4 regions of the Saccharopolyspora karakumensis genome follow, and region 4 is predicted to be linked to each of the others. Evidence: riboswitches for the same ligand, from Rfam matches in the RefSeq annotation. Region 4 holds a riboswitch; each other region holds the start of a gene.
The links. A riboswitch is a leader RNA that binds a small molecule or an ion and turns the genes downstream of it on or off. The one in region 4 is predicted to bind cobalamin.
Positions count from the first base shown of each region.

Region 1 (4,482 bases), on a different contig from region 4:
ACCGCTGACGGCACGCACGACTCCGGCGACGTGCTCGGCGGAGAGCTCTTCGAGCCGGAGGCTGGGTCCGCCCAGGGCTGTGGCCACCCGGTTCGCCAGTCCGAGCTTGACGGGACCGTTCTCGCAGTCGACGACCACGGAGGCGGTTCCGGTGTCGGCGAGCACGCGTGCGGCGCGCAGGGCGTCGTCGACGGCCTGCTTGCTCCCGGTGGCTCCCTGGACGCCGACGGTGGCCTTGCCGTCGGTGAGCAGGACGACGAGCGGCCGGCGCTGCGGGTCGCGGGTGCTCTCGGTCCGGATGACGTGCTGGGTACGCAGCAGTCCGTCGGCGAGCGGGGTGCGTCCGCCGGTGCGCATCCGCCGGAGCCGGGCGGCGGCGATGTCGACCGACGAGGTGGGCGGCAGGGCGACTTCGGCCTTGTCACCGCGGAAGGTGATCACACCGACCTTGTCCCGCCGCTGGTAGGCGTCGCGCAGCAGGGACAGGACGGCGCCGCTGACGGCGGTCATCCGGTCGCGGGCGGCCATGGAGCCGGAGGCGTCGACGGCGAAGAGCACGAGGTTGCCCTCACGGCCTTCGCGCAGGGATCGGCGGACGTCGTCGGAGCGCAGGACGAGGCCGGGTCCGCTGCGCCCGCGCGCGGCCTGGTGGGGAGCGGCTGCGGCGAGGGTGGCGGTGAGGTGCAGTCCGTGGCCCCCGACGGTGGTGGCGCGGGTGGTGCGTCCGCTGCGGGAGCGGGCGCGGGACCGGCGGCCGGGTGCGCCTTCGCCGAGTCCGGGCACTTCCAGCAACCGGGCGCGGAACGACTGCCCGGCGCCGACGGGGGCGCGTTCGGAGTCGCCGCCACCGGGCTGCTGGTCCTGCTCCTCGCCGCCTCCGCCGCCGGTGGGACCGGTGGGCTCGTCCTGCGGTTCGCCGCCGCCACCGGGACCGCCGTCGGGCCCTCCGTCGGGGTCGTCGTCGGGGTCTTCCGGCGGCTGGTCCTCGGCCTGCTCGGCGGCGTCGGAGAGGGCCTGCTGCAGCTGGTCCTCGGCCATGCCGGGTTCGTCGAACGGGTCGCGGCGGCGCCGGTGCGGCAGGGCCAGGCGGGCGGCGGCTTCGACGTCCTCCTCGGTGACGGCGTCGGCGCCGCGCCAGGCGGCGTGGGCGATGGCGGTGCGCGCCAGCACCAGGTCGGCGCGCATGCCGTCGACGTCGAAGGCCGCGCACAGCGCGGAGATCCGGCGGAGTTCGGAGTCGGGCAGCACGACGTCCTCGACCCGGGCACGGGCGGCGCGGATGTGCTCGGCGAGCTCGGCGTCGGCATCGGCCCAGTGGGCGGCGAACCCGGCGGGGTCGGCTTCGAAGGCGAGCCGGCGGCGGACGACCTCGGTGCGGGTGCCGACCTCGCGGGAGGCGGCGACCTGCACGGTGAGCCCGAAGCGGTCGAGCAGCTGCGGCCGGAGCTCGCCTTCCTCCGGGTTCATGGTGCCGACCAGCAGGAACGACGCGGCGTGCGAGACGGACACGCCGTCGCGCTCGACGTGGGCGCGACCCATGGCGGCGGCGTCGAGCAGCAGGTCCACGAGGTGGTCGTGCAGCAGGTTGACCTCGTCGACGTAGAGCACGCCGCGGTGCGCTCCGGCGAGCAGGCCGGGTTGGAAGGCGCGAACGCCCTCGGTCAGGGCGCGTTCGAGGTCGAGCGAGCCGATGAGCCGGTCCTCGGTGGCGCCGACGGGCAGTTCGACGAGCTGCGCGGGCCGCCGGGTCGCGGTGGGGCCGTGCGGCGCGTCGGGGCACTGCGGGTCGGGCGCGGCGGGATCGCAGCCGAAGCGGCAGTCGTCGACGACGTCCAGCGTCGGCAGCAGCGAGGCGAGGGCGCGCACGACGGTCGACTTGGCCGTGCCCTTCTCGCCGCGCACCAGAACACCGCCGATGCGCGGGTGCACCGCGTTGAGCAGCAGCGCGAGCCGCAGGTCGTCGTGGCCGACCACGGCGGAGAAGGGGAAGCGAGGGGCAGCGGACATGCCGGTGTGGTTCCTTCCTCGGGGTGCGGACGCCCCGCTGTCGGGAACAAGGGGCCGCAGTGTCCTGACTCCCGGATCGTCACGTCCCTCCGGCCTTCCCAGGTCACCCCGGTGGCTCGCGCGGGAGGTCCGCTCCCCGGTCACAGTGGCGCCGACCGTGCCGGACTCGCACCGGCTTCCTGCCAACACCCCTTGCAAACGGATTCACCGACATCGTCCCAGACGTCGATCAAGCGCCCAACCATCCGGCGCCACAACTCACATTCGGCGACCGGCGGCAACACCCGCGCGGCGGGGTTCGCGTCGCATCTCGACGTGCGGGATGCCGTCTTCGAGGTACTCGTCCCCGGCCTCGACGAAGCCGAAGGAGGCGTAGAAGTCCTTGGCGTAGGCCTGGGCGGACAGCACGGCGGGCGAGTTCTGCACCTCGGCGACGGCGGCGCGCATCAGCTTGCGGCCGATGCCCAGACCCCGGGCGCTCTTGGCGGTGCAGACGCGGCCGATGCGGTAGGTGCCGTCGGGGTCTTCCAGCAGCCGCAGGTATCCGAGCACGTAGTCGTCGGCGGAGTCGACCCAGAAGTGGCGGGTGGAGTCCTCCAGGTCACGCCCGTCGAGCTCGGGGTACGGGCATTCCTGCTCGACGACGAAGACGTCGACCCGCAGCCGCAGCATCCGGTAGAAGTCGGAGGCGTCGAGGTCTGCGGTGTAGGCGCGTTGCACGGCGGTCGCGAGCGGCTGAAGGGTCACCCTTACCTGGATATCACAGGACTTCCCGGTTTCCCGCACTCGCCAGCGGCGGGAGTTGTGCAGACCACTCGCCCACCGCTCACATCGGGTAGTTCGACAGCCTGGTGTAGACGCCGGGCGTGCCGGGACGACCGCAGCCGGTGCCGTAGGACACCACGCCGATGAGCCGCCCACCTGCGACGATCGGCCCACCGGAGTCGCCGGCGCAGGCGTCGCGCCCGCCTTCGGGGTACCCGGCGCAGAACATGCTGCGCGGGTCGTAGTTCGGGTAGGCCGAGCGGCAGGCGTCGTCGGCTGCGACGGGCACCTCGACCGAGCGCAGGGTGTCCGAGTTCGGGCCGTTCTCGCTGGTCCGGCCCCATCCGTAGACGCGGGCCGTGGTGCCCGGCTCGTACGGCGCGGTCTCGCCGGGCGCGACCACGGGAAGCGGGCGCTGCGGCAGCGGAGCGCTGAGCTTGAGGACGGCGAGGTCGTCGCCGGTGGTGAAGTCCTCGTAACCCGGGTGCACCCACACGTCGTCGACCTCGGCTTCGCTGCCCTGCGAGCTGCGCAGGTCGGTGCGCCCGGCGATCACGCGGACGTCCTCGGGCGAGCGTTCGGCCCCGGTGAGCGGATCGTGCGCGCAGTGCGCGGCGGTGACGACCTCGCCCGCGCGGATCAGGGTGCCGCCGCAGAACTGGTTGCCGTACCGGTCGGTCAGCGCGACCACCCAGGGCGCGTCGTCGGTGGTGCTGCCCGAGCCGCCGAGGATCCGGGACTGCGGCTGGTCGTCCCCGGTGATCGCCGGGGACGCGTGGGCGGCGGGGCTCGCGCCCGCAAGAGCGGTGACCGCTCCGGCGATGGCGAGCGCGCGCAGCGCACGGGTCTTGTCGGCGATTCCCTGTTCGTCGCGGCCCAAAGTCGGTGCCTCCAGCTGTCGCGGTCATCGGCGGAGCGGACACACCGTAATCACCCGCACACCGAAACATCACGAGTCGCAACTCACAGCATCCCAGGAAAGTTTTTCGTTAAACTCGACTACGGAAGCAAATCCTTTCGCGAATGTCGCCGTTGACAGTCGCGCCTCCATCCCAGGGCATCGCGAAACCGGGGTACCTCCACCACCGGCATCCGCCGATCTCACCTGTCCGGATGACGAGAAGAACCTGATCAAGCGATGCGGCAGTGCGTGCTGCCGAAGTGGAGAGGAATTCGCCGTGCTCCTGGACCCGACGCCGTTGCCCGCCTTCCTGCTGGCGAGCGCGGTCGTGATCATCACACCGGGAGTGGACGTCTTCCTGCTGCTGCGCACGTCGCTGAACCACGGCCGCAAGGCGGGGCTGCTGGCGCTGGCCGGAATCCACAGCGCCAGCGCGCTGCAGGTCGCGGTGGTCATCTCAGGGCTGGGCGCGCTGATCACCAAAGCCCCGGGCGTGCTCGTGGCCCTGAAGTGGGTGGGCGCGGCCTACCTGCTCTACCTCGCGGCCACCATCGTGCGCGGGTACTGGCTGACCAGGCGGGAATCCGGCTCGCTGGACGTTCCGCCGCCGGACGACGCCAACCCCTACCTGCGCGGCCTGCTCAGCAACCTGACCAACCCGAAGATGCTGCTGTTCAGCCTCGCGTTCCTGCCGCAGTTCGTCGGCGCGTCGACGCAACCGGCGCTCCAGCTGGTCGCGCTGGGTGTGGTGTTCCTGGTGCTGGCGGCGATCTGGGAGGTCACCATCGTGCTGGCGGCGGCCGGGATCG
Region 1 covers NZ_SMLA01000028.1:10,219-14,700, forward strand. The annotation lists gene E1202_RS18320 (putative cobaltochelatase) at 1-2,007, opposite strand, end outside; cobalamin riboswitch at 2,043-2,215, opposite strand; gene E1202_RS18325 (GNAT family N-acetyltransferase) at 2,266-2,754, opposite strand; gene E1202_RS18330 (S1 family peptidase) at 2,834-3,652, opposite strand; gene E1202_RS18335 (LysE family translocator) at 3,951-4,482, shown strand, end outside.
Region 1: it holds a riboswitch for cobalamin, as region 4 does, so the genes downstream of both, E1202_RS18320 (putative cobaltochelatase) here and metE (5-methyltetrahydropteroyltriglutamate--homocysteine S-methyltransferase) in region 4, are expected to answer to the same signal.

Region 2 (4,482 bases), on a different contig from region 4:
CCCGCAGTCGCGTGACGTGCACGCCCAGCGCCGCGGCCGTGTCGTGCCCCAGCGCGAAGGCGTCCAGCGCCCCGGCCCGCGACAGGCACAGCAGAAGGCAGACCGCGCACACCGCGCCCGAGACCGCCACGTCGTTCCAGCGGGCGCCCGAGAGCGAACCGAGCAGCCAGAACAGCACGCCCCGGGTCTGCTCGGCGTCCGCCGAGGTGATCACGACGAACGAGGTCAGGGCCGAGAACAGCTGCGTCCCGGCGACACCGGCGAGCACCAGGTGCGTCGTGGTGCCACCGGCCACCGCGCCCAAGGTCATCACCAGCGCGAACGCGACCAGCGCACCGGCGAAGGCACCCGCGGTCAACCCGATCGCGCCCGCGCCCAGCCCGAGGATCACCACCAGCACCGCGCCGGTCGAGGCGCCCGCCGACACGCCCAGCAGGAAAGGGTCGGCGAGCGGGTTGCGCAGCAGCGACTGCAACACCGCGCCGCACACCCCGAGCCCGGCGCCGCAGATCGCCGCGAGCACCGCGCGCGGCAGCCGCAGCTGCCAGACGATGCCCTGCCCGATCCGCGACACGTCGGTGTCGCCCAGGCCCAGCCGCGCGCCCACCACCCCGGCCACGTCGGTCACCGACAGGGGAGCCGGGCCGAGCGTGACCGCCACGGCGATCGACAGCAGCAGCAGCGGAATCCCGGCCAGCACGATCAGCGAGGAGGGCAGGCGTCCGGTCCTCACCGCCGCTCCAGCTCGGCCAACCTGTCGGCGAGCCGCTCGATGCCGGTGATCGTGCGCATGCTGATGTTCATCTCGGTGCCGGTCATGCTCATCCACCGGCCCTCGCCCACGGCGGGCAGCCGTGACATCGCGGGGTCGGTGCGCAGGAATTCCTGCTTGGCGGCGAGGGAATCGCCTTCGCCGTCGCGGGTGAGGTCGCCGAGCACCAGCAGGTCGGGGTCGCGGGCGAGCACGTCCTCCCACGACACCTGCGGCCACATCGAGCGCACGTCGTCGTAGGCGTTGCGCACCCCGAGGGTGCGGGTCATGATCGCCGGCGCGCCGGTCGAGCCCGCCACGTAAGGGGATTCGGTGCGGGCGAACCAGAACAGCACCGAGGTGTCCCGGTGGGGAACGGCCTTGCGCTGGGCGTCGGCCACCCGCTGCCGCAGCTGCGCCACCAGCGCCTCGCCGCGCTGCGGGACGTCGAAGATCGTGGCGATCTCCTGCACCTCCCGGTAGATGTCGTCGAGCTCGACCGGCTCGGCGAGCGGCGCCTCCTCGGGAAAGCAGTTGGAGGGCGAGAGGTAGGTGGGGACCCCCAGCTCGGCGAAGCGCTCCCGCGAGGCCACGCCCTCGTCGGTGAACACCGCCTGGTAGGCGCCCAGCACCACGTCGGGCTCGGCGGCCAGCACCGATTCGAACGACGGGTTGTTGTCGGAAAGCCGCGGTACCCGGGCGTTCTCGGCGGCCAGCGCCGGATCGACCGGATCGGTCCAGGTCGCGGTGCCCACCATCCGGTCCGCCAGGCCCAGCGCCAGCATGATCTCGGTGGTCGACTGGTTGAGGCTCACGGCGCGGCGCGGTGGTTCGGACACCGAGACGTGCCCGTCGCAGTTGGGCAGCGACACCCGAGGCGGAGCCGACTCCGTCGCGGGTGCGTTGCAGGCGGCGAGTGCGGTGGCGCAGAGCAGCATCAAGCCCGTGCGCGTCCAGCGTAAGAACACGTTGTGCGGAAATCCTCACCCCAGGCCCATGCGCGAGACCTGGTCGGCCGATTCCCGGAGCCGGGTGCGGATCCGGGGAGCCGGCAGGTCTTCGGGCTCGGGCTCCACCGGGCGAGCCGCCTTCCCGGATCGAGTGCGATCCAGTGGCTCGGGCTCGCCCGTCACCCCTACCGCTGCGCGTCAGCTCCGGCTTCCGACCGGATTCCCATCGGCCACACGTGGCGCGACCGGCTCGCGATCGAGTCTAACCGGCCGGGGTGACGTCGATCCGGCGGCCGTTGCGCCGGATCGCCTCGACGTCGCGTGCTGCGGGGTGGCATCGCCGGTGACCAGTGATGACGCTGTGCGGAGGCCCGGTTCGCTCCGGAAAGATCCGGGTCAAGAAGGATCCACTGTGGACTACTGGTGCGTGCCGCCGTCGACGCGGATCTCGGTGCCGGTGATGAAGGCGCCGTCGTCGGAGGCGAGCATCGCGACCACCCCGGCCACGTGCTCCGGCGGTGCGAATCCGCTGCCGAGGGCGGGGGAGAGCTTGGTGAACAGGTCCCAGTCGGTGTCGGCGGGCAGCCCGTCCGCGGTGGTCTCGGTGATGCCGCTGCGAATCGCGCCGGGCACCAGCGAGACGGCGCGCAGGCCCTGCTTGGCGTACTCCAGGGCGATGCTGTGGGTGAACGACTGGATGCCGCCCTTGCTCGCGGCGTAGGCGGCCATGTACGGGTGGGCGAAGTTGGCCGAGGTCGAGCTGAAGTTGATCACCACCCCGCCTCCGGCCTCCAGCAGCGCGGGCAACGCGGCGCGGGTGACCAGGAAGGTGCCCGTGAGGTTGACCGCGAGGATCCGGTTCCACAGCTCCAGCGAGCACTCGTGCGTGTGCGCGCTGCGCAGCATTCCCGCCGCGTTGACCAGCACGTCCAACCCGCCCAGCTGCTCGGCCGCGGCCGGCACCGTCGCGTCGACGGCGTCCTCCTGGGAGATGTCCAGGGGCAGGGTGCCCAGTCGGTCGCAGGTGCCGGCGTCGGCCGCGCGCCGCGAGGTCTCCTTCAGTCCGGCCTCGTCGATGTCGGTGGTCAGCACCCTGGCCCCCTCGTCGAGCAGGCGCAGCACGCTGGCCTGCCCGATCCCCGACGCTCCACCTGTCACGAGCACGCGCTTGCCGTTGAGCCTGTCCATCGCGATCGCGTCCTTCCGCACCCTCGAACGCCCCGACCGGGCCTTCGTGAGGCTCAACGCACGACCGGGCCGGAAGTTGCTCATGAACCGAGGGTGAGCAGTCGATCGTCCGGTGTGGACGAATGTGACGAACGTCGGTCACAGCGGGTAGATCTCGGGCTGGACTCCACACGGAGCGTTAGTTAGGTTAGGCGCACTTAACTCACTGCGAGGTGTGGAAATGCGCTGGATGCGGACCCTGGGGCTGATCATGGCAGTCCTGCTGGGAATCGCCCTGGCCGGCTGCGGCGCGGCCGGTCCCGAGAACGACGCGCCTGCCGCCGGATCGGCGGACGGCCAGTTCCCGGTCACCATCGAGACCGCGTTCGGTGACGTCACCGTTCCGGAGCGTCCCCAGCGGGTCGTCGCGCTGGGCTGGGGCGACGCCGAAACCGCGCTGAGCCTCGGGGTGCAGCCCGTCGGCGCCGCCGACTGGCTGCCGGTGGGCGGCGACGGCGTCCCGCCGTGGATCCCCGCCGACAAGCGCTACGCCACGCCGCCGAAGATGCTCGGCACCATGGAGGTCGACATGGAGGCCGTCGCGGCGCTCCAGCCCGACCTGGTCCTCGACACCCGCGCCAGCGGCGACAAGGAGCGCTACAACCTGCTCAACCGGCTCGGCGTTCCGGTGGTGAGCATCCCGCCGGGCGGCGAGAGCTACCTGACCACCTGGGACCAGCAGCTGGACATGGTCGGCAAGGCGCTGGGCAAGTCCGCCGAAGCCGCGCAGCAGAAGGCCGACCTGGAGGCGAAGTTCCAGCAGGCCGCCGCCGCGCACCCGCAGTTCGCGGGCAAGACCGTGGCCGTCGGCGCGAAGATGGTCGGCTCCTACGGCGCCTACGTCAACGGCGGTTCGCGCCTGGAGTTCATGGAACGGCTGGGATTCCGCCAGTCGCCGGCCGTGCAGGCGATGGCCGGGGACAACTTCTTCGTCAGCGTCTCGCCCGAGCGCATGGACCTGTTCAACGCCGATCTGACCGTGATGTTCCCGATCGGCCTGTCCGCCGCGGAGGTCGACGAGGACCAGATGTTCCAGTCGCTGCAGTCGGTCCGCGAGCACCGCGCCGTCGTGCTGCACGACGACCAGGCCGTGCAGGCGTTCTCGGCGGGCACCGCCGCGGGCATGTCCTACGCGGTGGACGAGGTCGTGCCGTTGATCGCGGAGGCCCAGGCGGGCTGAGCCCGCGCCGACGCGCACCACTGATCAGGAGAACGATTCCGTGCCCTCGTGGGACCCGAGTGAGGCCGAGCAGGTCACCTCCGCAGCACAACTCCGCGAGGTCGTCGCACCGCCGCACCCGGAGATCGCCGAGAAGGTGGTCTCCGGGATCGACGGCGTCAGCCGCCGGTTCATCGAGCGGTCGCGGTTGTTCTTCGTGGCCACCGCGGGCGAGGACGCGAGGATCGACGTCTCGCCGCGCGGCCCGCAGCGTCGTGGTCTTCGACGACGGCAAGACGCTGGCCTACGCCGAACGGCCCGGCAACCGGCGCATGGACGGGTTGCACAACCTGCTGCGGAACCCGCAGGTGGGGATGCTGTTCCTGATCCCCGGC
Region 2 covers NZ_SMLA01000014.1:109,637-114,118, reverse strand. The annotation lists gene E1202_RS12730 (FecCD family ABC transporter permease) at 1-733, opposite strand, end outside; gene E1202_RS12725 (ABC transporter substrate-binding protein) at 730-1,719, opposite strand; cobalamin riboswitch at 1,785-1,966, opposite strand; gene E1202_RS12720 (SDR family NAD(P)-dependent oxidoreductase) at 2,119-2,889, opposite strand; gene E1202_RS12715 (iron-siderophore ABC transporter substrate-binding protein) at 3,110-4,108, shown strand; gene E1202_RS32160 (hypothetical protein) at 4,133-4,312, opposite strand; gene E1202_RS32155 (pyridoxamine 5'-phosphate oxidase family protein) at 4,363-4,482, shown strand, end outside.
Region 2: it holds a riboswitch for cobalamin, as region 4 does, so the genes downstream of both, E1202_RS12725 (ABC transporter substrate-binding protein) here and metE (5-methyltetrahydropteroyltriglutamate--homocysteine S-methyltransferase) in region 4, are expected to answer to the same signal.

Region 3 (4,482 bases), on a different contig from region 4:
CGAGCGAGAGCGGGATCGACCGCGACGTGTGCATGCTCAGGAGAATTCCGGGCCTGCTCAGCCACGTCCAACAACGATAAGCGATCGCGATCGATCGCGGTTCCTGATCGGTCTAGGCTGGAGGGCATGAGTGCAGTGCTCGACGTCGTCGCGCTGCGCAGCCTGGTGGCCGTCGCCGACTGCGGCGGGTTCCACCGGGCAGCTGCGGCGCTGTACCTGACGCAGTCCGCGATCAGCCAGCACCTGCGCAAGCTCGAACGCGCGCTGGACCGCAAGCTCGTCGTCCGCGAGGGCAGGCACGCCCGGTTCACCGCCGACGGCGAGCTCCTGCTCGCCGAGGCCCGCCGCATCCTCGACGTCCACGACGAGGCGGTGCGCCGGCTCGGCGCCGAAGGGCGCGGCACGCTGGTGTTCGGCTCCACCGAGCACGCCGCCGACCGGCTGCTGCCCGAGCTGGCCTCGGGGATGCGCACGGCGTTCCCGGACCGCGAGATCCGCTTCCGGCTGGACCGCACGGCGCGGCTCGCCGACTCGGTCGACCGCGGCAGCATCGACATCGCGCTGCTCATCGACGACACCGTCTGCTCCCGCAGCATCGACGCAGGTCGTTTCCGGCTGGAGTGGTTCTCCGCCCCGGACTGGCAGCCGCCCCCCGAGGACCGGCCGCTGCCGATGGTCGTGTTCGACCAGCCCTGCACGCTGCGCAGGCACGCGATCGAGGCGATGGACGCCCTCGGCAGGGGACCGGACCTGGTCTGCGAAGCGGCCGACCTCTCCGGCGTGCTCGCCGCGACGCGCGCCGGCCTCGGCGTGACGCTGCTGCCCTCGACCAAGACCCGGCCGGTCGGGCTGATCGAGCGCCGCGACCTGCCGCGCCTGGACCCCGTTCAACTCCGGGTGCGCGCCAGGCCGGGCCTGCCCGTGGACGTCGCCGAAGTCGCCGCGCACGTCGTCCGCGACGTCCTCGCGGAGGTCGCGTGAGCAGTCCGGGCGGACCCGGACTGCCCGCTGGGATCGCCACCTCCGGTGGTCGAGGTCTCCCGCTGATCAGGCGGGCAGGTGGACGCGCCTGTGGAGTCGGTCTCCGATGTCGCTGGAGGCGTTGTCCAGGAGCTTGTGGGCGAGTTCGAAGAGGGCTCGGGCGATGGCGATCTCGTCGCCGATCTGCGGTACCTCGGGGTCGTCGGGGTGCCTGCGGGCCGTGCCGTGGCCGTGCAGCGCTTGCCCGGCGGGAGTGGTGAACCCGACGTCCGCGGTCGTCTTCGCCCCTGCCTCCACGACCTGCAGGTTCAACGTGATCGAGTGCGTCTCGTTCATGGTGGCCTCCTTGACGCAGCATCGAGCCGGAGCACTGTGCTCACCCGACCGGGTACCCCCGATTGCGCCGGTTGAAAGCGGCATCAGCCGACAGGACGAGCCCGCAGATCACGCAACGTGATCGATTTCACCAGGTTTGACCTCGGACCGTAGATCAGGCAAGGATGACCGTCGCCGACAGTGCAGGAACCCGGTGCGAATCCGGGACGGTCCCGCCACTGTGACCGGGGAGTGGTCCCCACCCATCGCCACGGCTGTCACCAGCTGGAAGGCGGGGGAACCACGTCGATCCGGGAGTCAGGACACTGCGCGCCGGCCCCGTGCCGCGAACCCGCGGCGCGCGGCCACCGAACCCCGGGCGGGAGAACCCAGGAGGTCGGATATCCCATGAGTCGGGATGCCGAAGTGAGCCGGCACACCACCGGTTGGGGCGCGCGCGAGCGCCGGAAGTCAGCGGTCCTGCTGGCCGCGATCGGAGCACTGCACCTCGCGGGATGGGGTGCCTACCTGCTGCACGAGCAGGCGTTCAGCGCCGCCGGAGGCCTCGCCGCGGCCGGCACCACCGCGTACCTGCTCGGCCTGCGGCACGGCTTCGACGCCGACCACGTCGCCGTCATCGACGACGCCACCCGGCTGCTGATGCAGCGCGGCAGGCGTCCGGTGTCCACCGGCATGTGGTTCGCCCTCGGCCACGCCAGCGTCGTCATGCTGCTGGCCTGCGCGGTCGCGTTCATCGCCGGACCCGCCGCCCAGCAGTGGGCCGAGCAGACCGGCGTGCGCATGGCCACCGCCGTCGACCTGATCGTGGTCGCCGTGCTGACCGCCCTCGCCGTGCTCAACGCGCTCGTGCTGCGCGACGCGTGGCGGCTGCTGCGCCGCGCCCGCAGCGGCGCCATCGACGAAGCCGAGGTCGAGATCGTCCTCGGGCGCCGCGGCCTGCTCGCACGCCTGCTGCGCGGCCGGATGCAGGGCGTGGCCCGGTCCTGGCACCTGTTCGGCATCGGCCTGCTGTTCGGCCTCGGCATGCAGACCGCGACCGAGATCACCGTCCTGGCGATGGTCACCCCCGGCGCGAACCTGTCGGCCATCGCCGTGCTGAGCCTGCCGCTGCTGTTCGCCGCCGGAATGTGCACAGTGGACAGCGTGGACGGAATCCTGATGTCCCGCGCCTACACCTGGTCCCTGGCCCGGCCGCTGCGGCGGCTGTGGGTCAACGTCACCACCACCGCGCTGACCGTGGGGCTCGCCGCGCTGGTCGCCTTCGTCGTGCTCTGCGGAGTCCTGGCCGAATCCGGCCTGGACTTCCTCGGCGGGGTCGCCGCGATCGCGGACCAGTTCGAGCTGCTCGGATACCTGACCCTGGGCCTGTTCCTGCTGGTCTGGGGCGGTGCGGCGGCGTGGTGGCGGTTCACCGCCCGCAAAAGCGCGGAAATCGCATAGGAAACAGGAACGACCATGAGGCGCACAGTCCACCCGATCGAGACCGAGTCCTACCGGATCATGCGGTCACGAGCCGACTTCGACCGGTTCGAACCGCTGACCCGGGAGGTCGTCGAACGCGTCGTGCACACCACCGCCGACCCCAGCTGGACCGGCGAGGTCGTCGCGGACGAAGCCGCGCTGCGGCAAGGCCGCGACGCCCTGCTCGCGGGTGCGCCGCTGATCACCGACGTGCGCATGGTCGCCTCCGGCATCACCGCCCGCGAGGTCGGCATCGGCCTGGACTTCCCGGGCGTCACCGAGCTCGCCGCCGCCGAAGGGCTCACCCGCTCCGCGGCCGGGATGCGGCTCGCGGCGGCCGAACACCCGCGCGGCGCGGTGTGGGCCGTCGGCAACGCCCCCACCGCGCTCCTCGAACTGCTCCGGCTCGCCGAGAACGGCGAACTGGAACCGGCGCTGATCGTCGGAGTCCCGGTCGGCTTCGTCGGCGCCGTGGACAGCAAGGCCGCACTGCGGCGCAGCGGCCTACCGGCCGTGAGCACCCTGACCGAACGTGGTGGGGCGGCGATCGCCGCCGCCGCCATCAACGCCCTGCTCTACTGGGCAGAACCTGGAGGTAACCGGTGACCGAACCGCTGCTGGTCGTGGGCCACGGCACGGTGGACGAACGAGGCGTCGCGCAGTTCCACGCCTTCCTCGAACGGCTCAAGGCCCGGATGTCTGCAGCCGGCGTCGACAGCTCGGGCGGGTTCATCGAGCTGTCCGCCCCCGCGGTCACCGAAGCCTGGACCGAACTGACCGACAAGGGCCACCGCCGGATGGCCGCGGTGCCGCTGGTGCTGGTCGCCGCCGGGCACGGCAAGGGAGACATCCCCGCCGCGCTGGAACGCGAAGTCCGCCGCCACCCGGGCACGTCCTTCGTCTTCGGGCGCCCGCTCGGCCCGCACCCGATCCTGCTGGAGCTGCTCGCCGAGCGGATCGCCGAGCAGGTCCCGCGCGACGAATGGGCCGACACGGCAGTGGTTCTCGTGGGCCGCGGCTCGACCGACCCCGACGCCAACGCCGAGGTGTGCAAGGTCTCACGCCTCTTGCAGGAGACCTGCGGTTTCGAGACGGTTGAGACCGCGTTCATCTCCCTGGCATCGCCGGACGTCCCTGGCGGGCTGGACCGGGCTCGCAAGCTCGGGGCCAAGCGCGTCGTGGTGGCCCCGTACTTCCTGTTCGACGGCGTGCTGCCGCAGCGCGTCGTGACGCAGGCGCGCGAGTGGGCCCAGACCGCACCGGAGCTCCCGCTCCACGTCGCCGGATACCTGGGAGACTGCGACGCCCTGGTCGACCTCGTCGTGGAGCGATACCACGAGGCCCTGCACGGCGACATCCGGATGAACTGCGACACCTGCGCGTACCGGGTGCTGCTGCCGGGTTTCGAGGACAAACTGGGTGCACCGCAGACGCCGCACCACCACCCTGACGACCCGACCGGGCACGGTCACGCACACGGACACGCACATGGCCACTCAAACGGATAACCACTACCTCGCCGGACTCGACCTCGCCGGTCGCCGCGTGGTCGTGGTCGGTGCCGGACCCGTCGCGCAGCGGCGGCTTCCCCGGCTGATCAACGCCGGCGCGGCCGTCGAGGTGATCGCCCCGCAGGCGACGCCCGCGGTGGAAGCGCTGGCCGACTCCGGCGAGATCACCTGGAGCCGCCGCGACTACCGCGAC
Region 3 covers NZ_SMLA01000092.1:4,606-9,087, reverse strand. The annotation lists gene E1202_RS30225 (DMT family transporter) at 1-34, opposite strand, end outside; gene E1202_RS30220 (LysR substrate-binding domain-containing protein) at 127-981, shown strand; gene E1202_RS30215 (DUF1876 domain-containing protein) at 1,048-1,317, opposite strand; cobalamin riboswitch at 1,501-1,625, shown strand; gene E1202_RS30210 (HoxN/HupN/NixA family nickel/cobalt transporter) at 1,705-2,757, shown strand; gene E1202_RS30205 (precorrin-8X methylmutase) at 2,773-3,384, shown strand; gene E1202_RS30200 (sirohydrochlorin chelatase) at 3,381-4,286, shown strand; gene cobA (uroporphyrinogen-III C-methyltransferase) at 4,267-4,482, shown strand, end outside.
Region 3: it holds a riboswitch for cobalamin, as region 4 does, so the genes downstream of both, E1202_RS30210 (HoxN/HupN/NixA family nickel/cobalt transporter) here and metE (5-methyltetrahydropteroyltriglutamate--homocysteine S-methyltransferase) in region 4, are expected to answer to the same signal.

Region 4 (4,482 bases):
CGCCGCTGGCCTCGCCCGAGCGGCGCAACTACATCGGGATGTCCTCCTACGCCGACGGGGACTCGTTGATCGAGCTCTACGGGCACGTCCGGGCGCTGAACCCCGCCTCGGACGTGCGGTTCGACATCGCCCGCCGCATCGACCCCCACGACCTGCAGGCGCACCTGGTGCTGCTGGGCAGCCCGGCGATGAACCCGATGCGGCGCCAGGTGCGCTTCGGCCTGCCGGTGCGCCAGGTCGAGGTCGACGACCTCGGGCACGGGGAGGTCTTCGAGGTCGCCGAGGAGTCCCGGCAGTACCGCCCGACGCTGCACGACGACCGGTTGATCGAGGACGTGGGGATGCTGGCGCGCTTCCCGAACCCCTACAACGTGCGGCGCAGCCTGACCTTGTGCAGCGGTGTGTTCACCCGCGGCGGGTTCGGCGCGGTCCGCTGCCTGACCGACCCCGAGCTGCGCGAGCGCAACCACGAGCGGCTCAAGCACCGGATCGTCGACCCGGACAACTTCGGGGTGCTGATGCGCGTTCCGGTCGTGCGCAACGCGACGGCCACCCCTGACCTCAGCAATCCCGACACGTGGCTGCGGGCGTGGTCCCCGATCAAGTCCTGAGAGCTCGTCCGCGTCACCCGGGGTGACGCTCCCGCGCTCGGTAGGCGATTTGTCGGGGCTGCTGGTTACCGTCGTGGCAGTTCCCGGAAGCGGAGGAGGAGTCATGGCGGAAGTGATTGCGGTGCAGCCCAACGGGACGCCCGCGTGGATCGATCTGGGGATCCCGGACCTCGATCGTGCGATGCAGTTCTACGGCGCCGTCTTCGGATGGGAGTTCGACGTGGGGTCCGAGGAGATGGGCCGCTACACGATGTGCCTGCTCCGGGGCAGGGAAGTCGCCGCGCTCATGCCCCACCACGACCCGGGAGCGACCGAGTTCTGGTGGAACGTCTACTTCGCCACCGATGACGTCGCCGGCACCGTGTCCAAGGCGGAGGCCGCCGACGGTCAGGTGATCACCCCGCCCATGGACGTGATGGACAAGGGTCGGATGGCGATCCTCAAGGACCCGGTCGGCGGGCAGTTCGGGCTCTGGCACGGCAATCGCCACATCGGGGCCCGCCTCGTCAACGAGCCGAACACGTTGCTGCGCAACGATCTCGTCACCCCGGACCCGGGGCCGGCGCGCGAGTTCTACTCGAAGGTCTTCGGCTTGAGCACGGACAGCGAAGGGCACCTCGGCGAAGGTGACTTCACGTTCCTGCGCCGCCCCGACGGCCACGAGATCGGCGGCATCTTCGGCGACCCGTCGGCCACCGCTTCGTCCTGGGGCACGCTGTTCATGGTCGACGACGCCGACGCCACCGCACGACGCGCCGCCGGCGCGGGCGGCGTGGTCCAGCCGCCCTACGACATGGCCTACGGCCGCATCGCCGAGATCAAGGACCCGTTCGGCACGCCCTTCACCATCGGTGCCGCCAAGACCGGCTGAGCACGGCGTGATCGGGATCTCCTCCGGGTGTCGAACGGGAGCTCAGAGCCGAGACGGGGACCCCGCCGGGAGCTGCGCGGGGTTGTTTCGTGCCCGCGGATGGTTAGCCTGAGGGTGCTGGTGGTTCGTCCGGTCGAGCGGTTGAGCGCGATGGGACGAGGCAAGAGGGAACCCGGTGCGAATCCGGGACTGCCCCGCAGCGGTGAGCGGGAACGACCGCCGTCATGAGCACTGGACGTCACGCGTCCGGGAAGCGACGGCCAGTAGGACCGGTCTTGCAGACGAGACCGGGTGCCCGCGAGTCCGAAGACCTGCCACCCGCGCGCGCACCGACGGTGCGCGCTGGTCCGAGGTCTCGCGGGAGGGCCTGGCGGACGATCAGCGGGCGACGTGCGTCCGCTGGTCGGCGCGTGCCCGTCGCGAAGTCCTCGACCGATCACGTCGAGCTCGCGAGGAGAGAGCGTTGACCAGCAAGATCGGATCCACCGTACTCGGACATCCCCGGATCGGACCGCACCGGGAGCTCAAGCGCGCCCTGGAGTCCTACTGGGCGGGCCGCAGCGGCGAAGCGGACCTGCGGGAGGTCGCGCGCCGGCTGCGGGAGGACACCTGGCGAGGTCTGGCCGAAGCCGGCCTCGACTCGGTGCCGGGCAACACGTTCTCCTACTACGACCACGTCCTGGACACCGCCGTCACCTTCGGCGCCGTTCCGCGCCGCTACGCCGAGCTGGGGCTCGGCGCGCTGGACACCTACTTCGCCATGGCCCGCGGTACCGAGGCCGTGCCGCCGCTGGAGATGACGAAGTGGTTCGACACCAACTACCACTACCTGGTCCCCGAAATCGGCCCGGACACGCGCTTCTCGCTCACCGACCGCACCGCCGTCGAGCAGTTCCTCCAGGCGCGCGAGCTCGGGGTGGAGACCCGGCCGGTGCTGGTGGGGCCGCTGACCTTCCTGCTGCTGTCCAAACCTTCCGAAGAGGGCTTCGACCCGCTGGACAAGCTCGCCGAACTCACCGACGCCTACGAGCAGCTGCTCGGTGAACTCCACCGGGCCGGTGCCCGGTGGGTGCAGCTCGACGAGCCCGCGCTGGCCGCCGACCGCACGCCGCAGGAGCTCGAGGCGCTGCGCAACACCTACCGGCGCCTCGGCGACCTCGCCGAACGCCCCGCGATCCTCACCGCCTGCTACTTCGGTGATCCCGGTGACGCGCTCGGCGTTCTCGCCGCCGCGCCGATCGAGGGCGTCGCCCTGGACCTGGTCACCGATCCGTCCACTGCGGACCGAGTCGCCGCCACGCCCGGATTGCGGGACAAGTCGCTGGTCGCGGGGGTGATCGACGGCCGCAACATCTGGCGCGCCGACCTCGACCGGTGCATGACGGCGGCGGCGACGCTGCTCGGCTCGGCCGGTGAGGTGAGCATCGGCACGTCCTGCTCGCTGCTGCACGTGCCCTACGACGTCGAGGCCGAGACCAATCTGGATCCGCAGGTCAAGCCGTGGCTGTCGTTCGCCGCGCAGAAGGTCCGCGAGGTCGTCACCCTCGGACGGGCGTTGCGCGAGGGCCGCGAGGTCGTCGAGACCGAGCTGATCGAGGCGCGAGCGGCGGTGGCCGACCGGGTGCGGGCGGAGCGGGTGCGCGACAACCGCGTTCGCGCGCGACTCGACTCGCTGCGCCCCCAGGACTCCCGTCGCACCCATTACGCGAAGCGGCGGGAAGCGCAGCAGAAGTCGCTCCGCCTGCCGCCGCTGCCGACCACCACGATCGGATCGTTCCCGCAGACCACCGACGTCCGCAAGGCGCGGGCCGCGCTGCGCGCCGGGCGCATCGACGCGGCCACCTACCGGCAGCGGATGCGCGACGAGGTCGAGCGGGTCATCGCGCTGCAGGAGGACATCGGCCTGGACGTGCTGGTGCACGGCGAACCCGAGCGCAACGACATGGTGCAGTACTTCGCCGAGCAGCTCGACGGTTTCGCCGCCACCGACAACGGGTGGGTGCAGTCCTACGGCTCCCGGTGCGTGCGGCCGCCGATCCTGTTCGGCGACGTGCGGCGACCGGACCCGATGACCTTCGAGTGGGCGGCGCACGCGCAGCGGCTCACCGACAAGCCGGTCAAGGGAATGCTGACCGGGCCCGTCACGATGCTGGCGTGGTCGTTCGTCCGCGACGACCAGCCGCAGGCCGACACCGCCCGGCAGGTCGCGCTCGCCATCCGCGACGAGGTCCGCGACCTGGAGGCCGCCGGTATCCGCGTGGTGCAGGTCGACGAGCCCGCGCTGCGCGAGCTGCTGCCGCTGCGGGCCGAGCAGCGACCGGCCTACCTGGAGTGGGCGGTGGAGTCGTTCCGCCTGGCCACCTCCGGGATCGCCGAGGCGACCCAGATCCACACCCACCTGTGCTACTCGGAGTTCGGCGACGTCATCGACGCGATCGTGGCGCTCGATGCCGACGTCACCAGCATCGAGGCTGCCCGCTCCCGCATGGAGGTCCTCGCCGACCTCAACGAGGTCGGTTTCGACCGGGGCGTGGGGCCGGGCGTCTACGACATCCACTCACCCCGAGTGCCGGACGAGGAGGAGATGGAGGAACTCCTGCGGGCCGCCCTCAAGGCCGTCCCGGCCGACCGGTTGTGGGTCAACCCGGACTGCGGTCTCAAGACCCGCGACTACCCGCAGGTCGAACCGGCGCTGCGCAACATGACCGACGCAGCCCACCGCACCCGCCCCTGATCCGGAGGGCAGTTCTGGTCCGAACCGTCGGTGATCGAAGTCCGGTCGGTTCGGACCCGAACCGCCCCCGGGTGCGTCAGTCCCAGGTGAGCGCCGCGCCCGACTGGTACTCCGTCACCCGGGTCTCGAAGAAGTTCTTCTCCTTCTTCAGATCCATCGTCTCCGACATCCACGGGAACGGGTTGTCGGTCTCCGGGAAGACCGGCTCCAGGCCGAGCTGCGCGCAGCGGCGGTTGGTGATGAACCGCATGTACTGCTCGCACACC
Region 4 covers NZ_SMLA01000027.1:26,916-31,397, forward strand. The annotation lists gene E1202_RS18030 (helix-turn-helix domain-containing protein) at 1-611, shown strand, start outside; gene E1202_RS18035 (VOC family protein) at 715-1,482, shown strand; cobalamin riboswitch at 1,587-1,815, shown strand; gene metE (5-methyltetrahydropteroyltriglutamate--homocysteine S-methyltransferase) at 1,946-4,216, shown strand; gene E1202_RS18045 (ribonucleotide-diphosphate reductase subunit beta) at 4,293-4,482, opposite strand, start outside.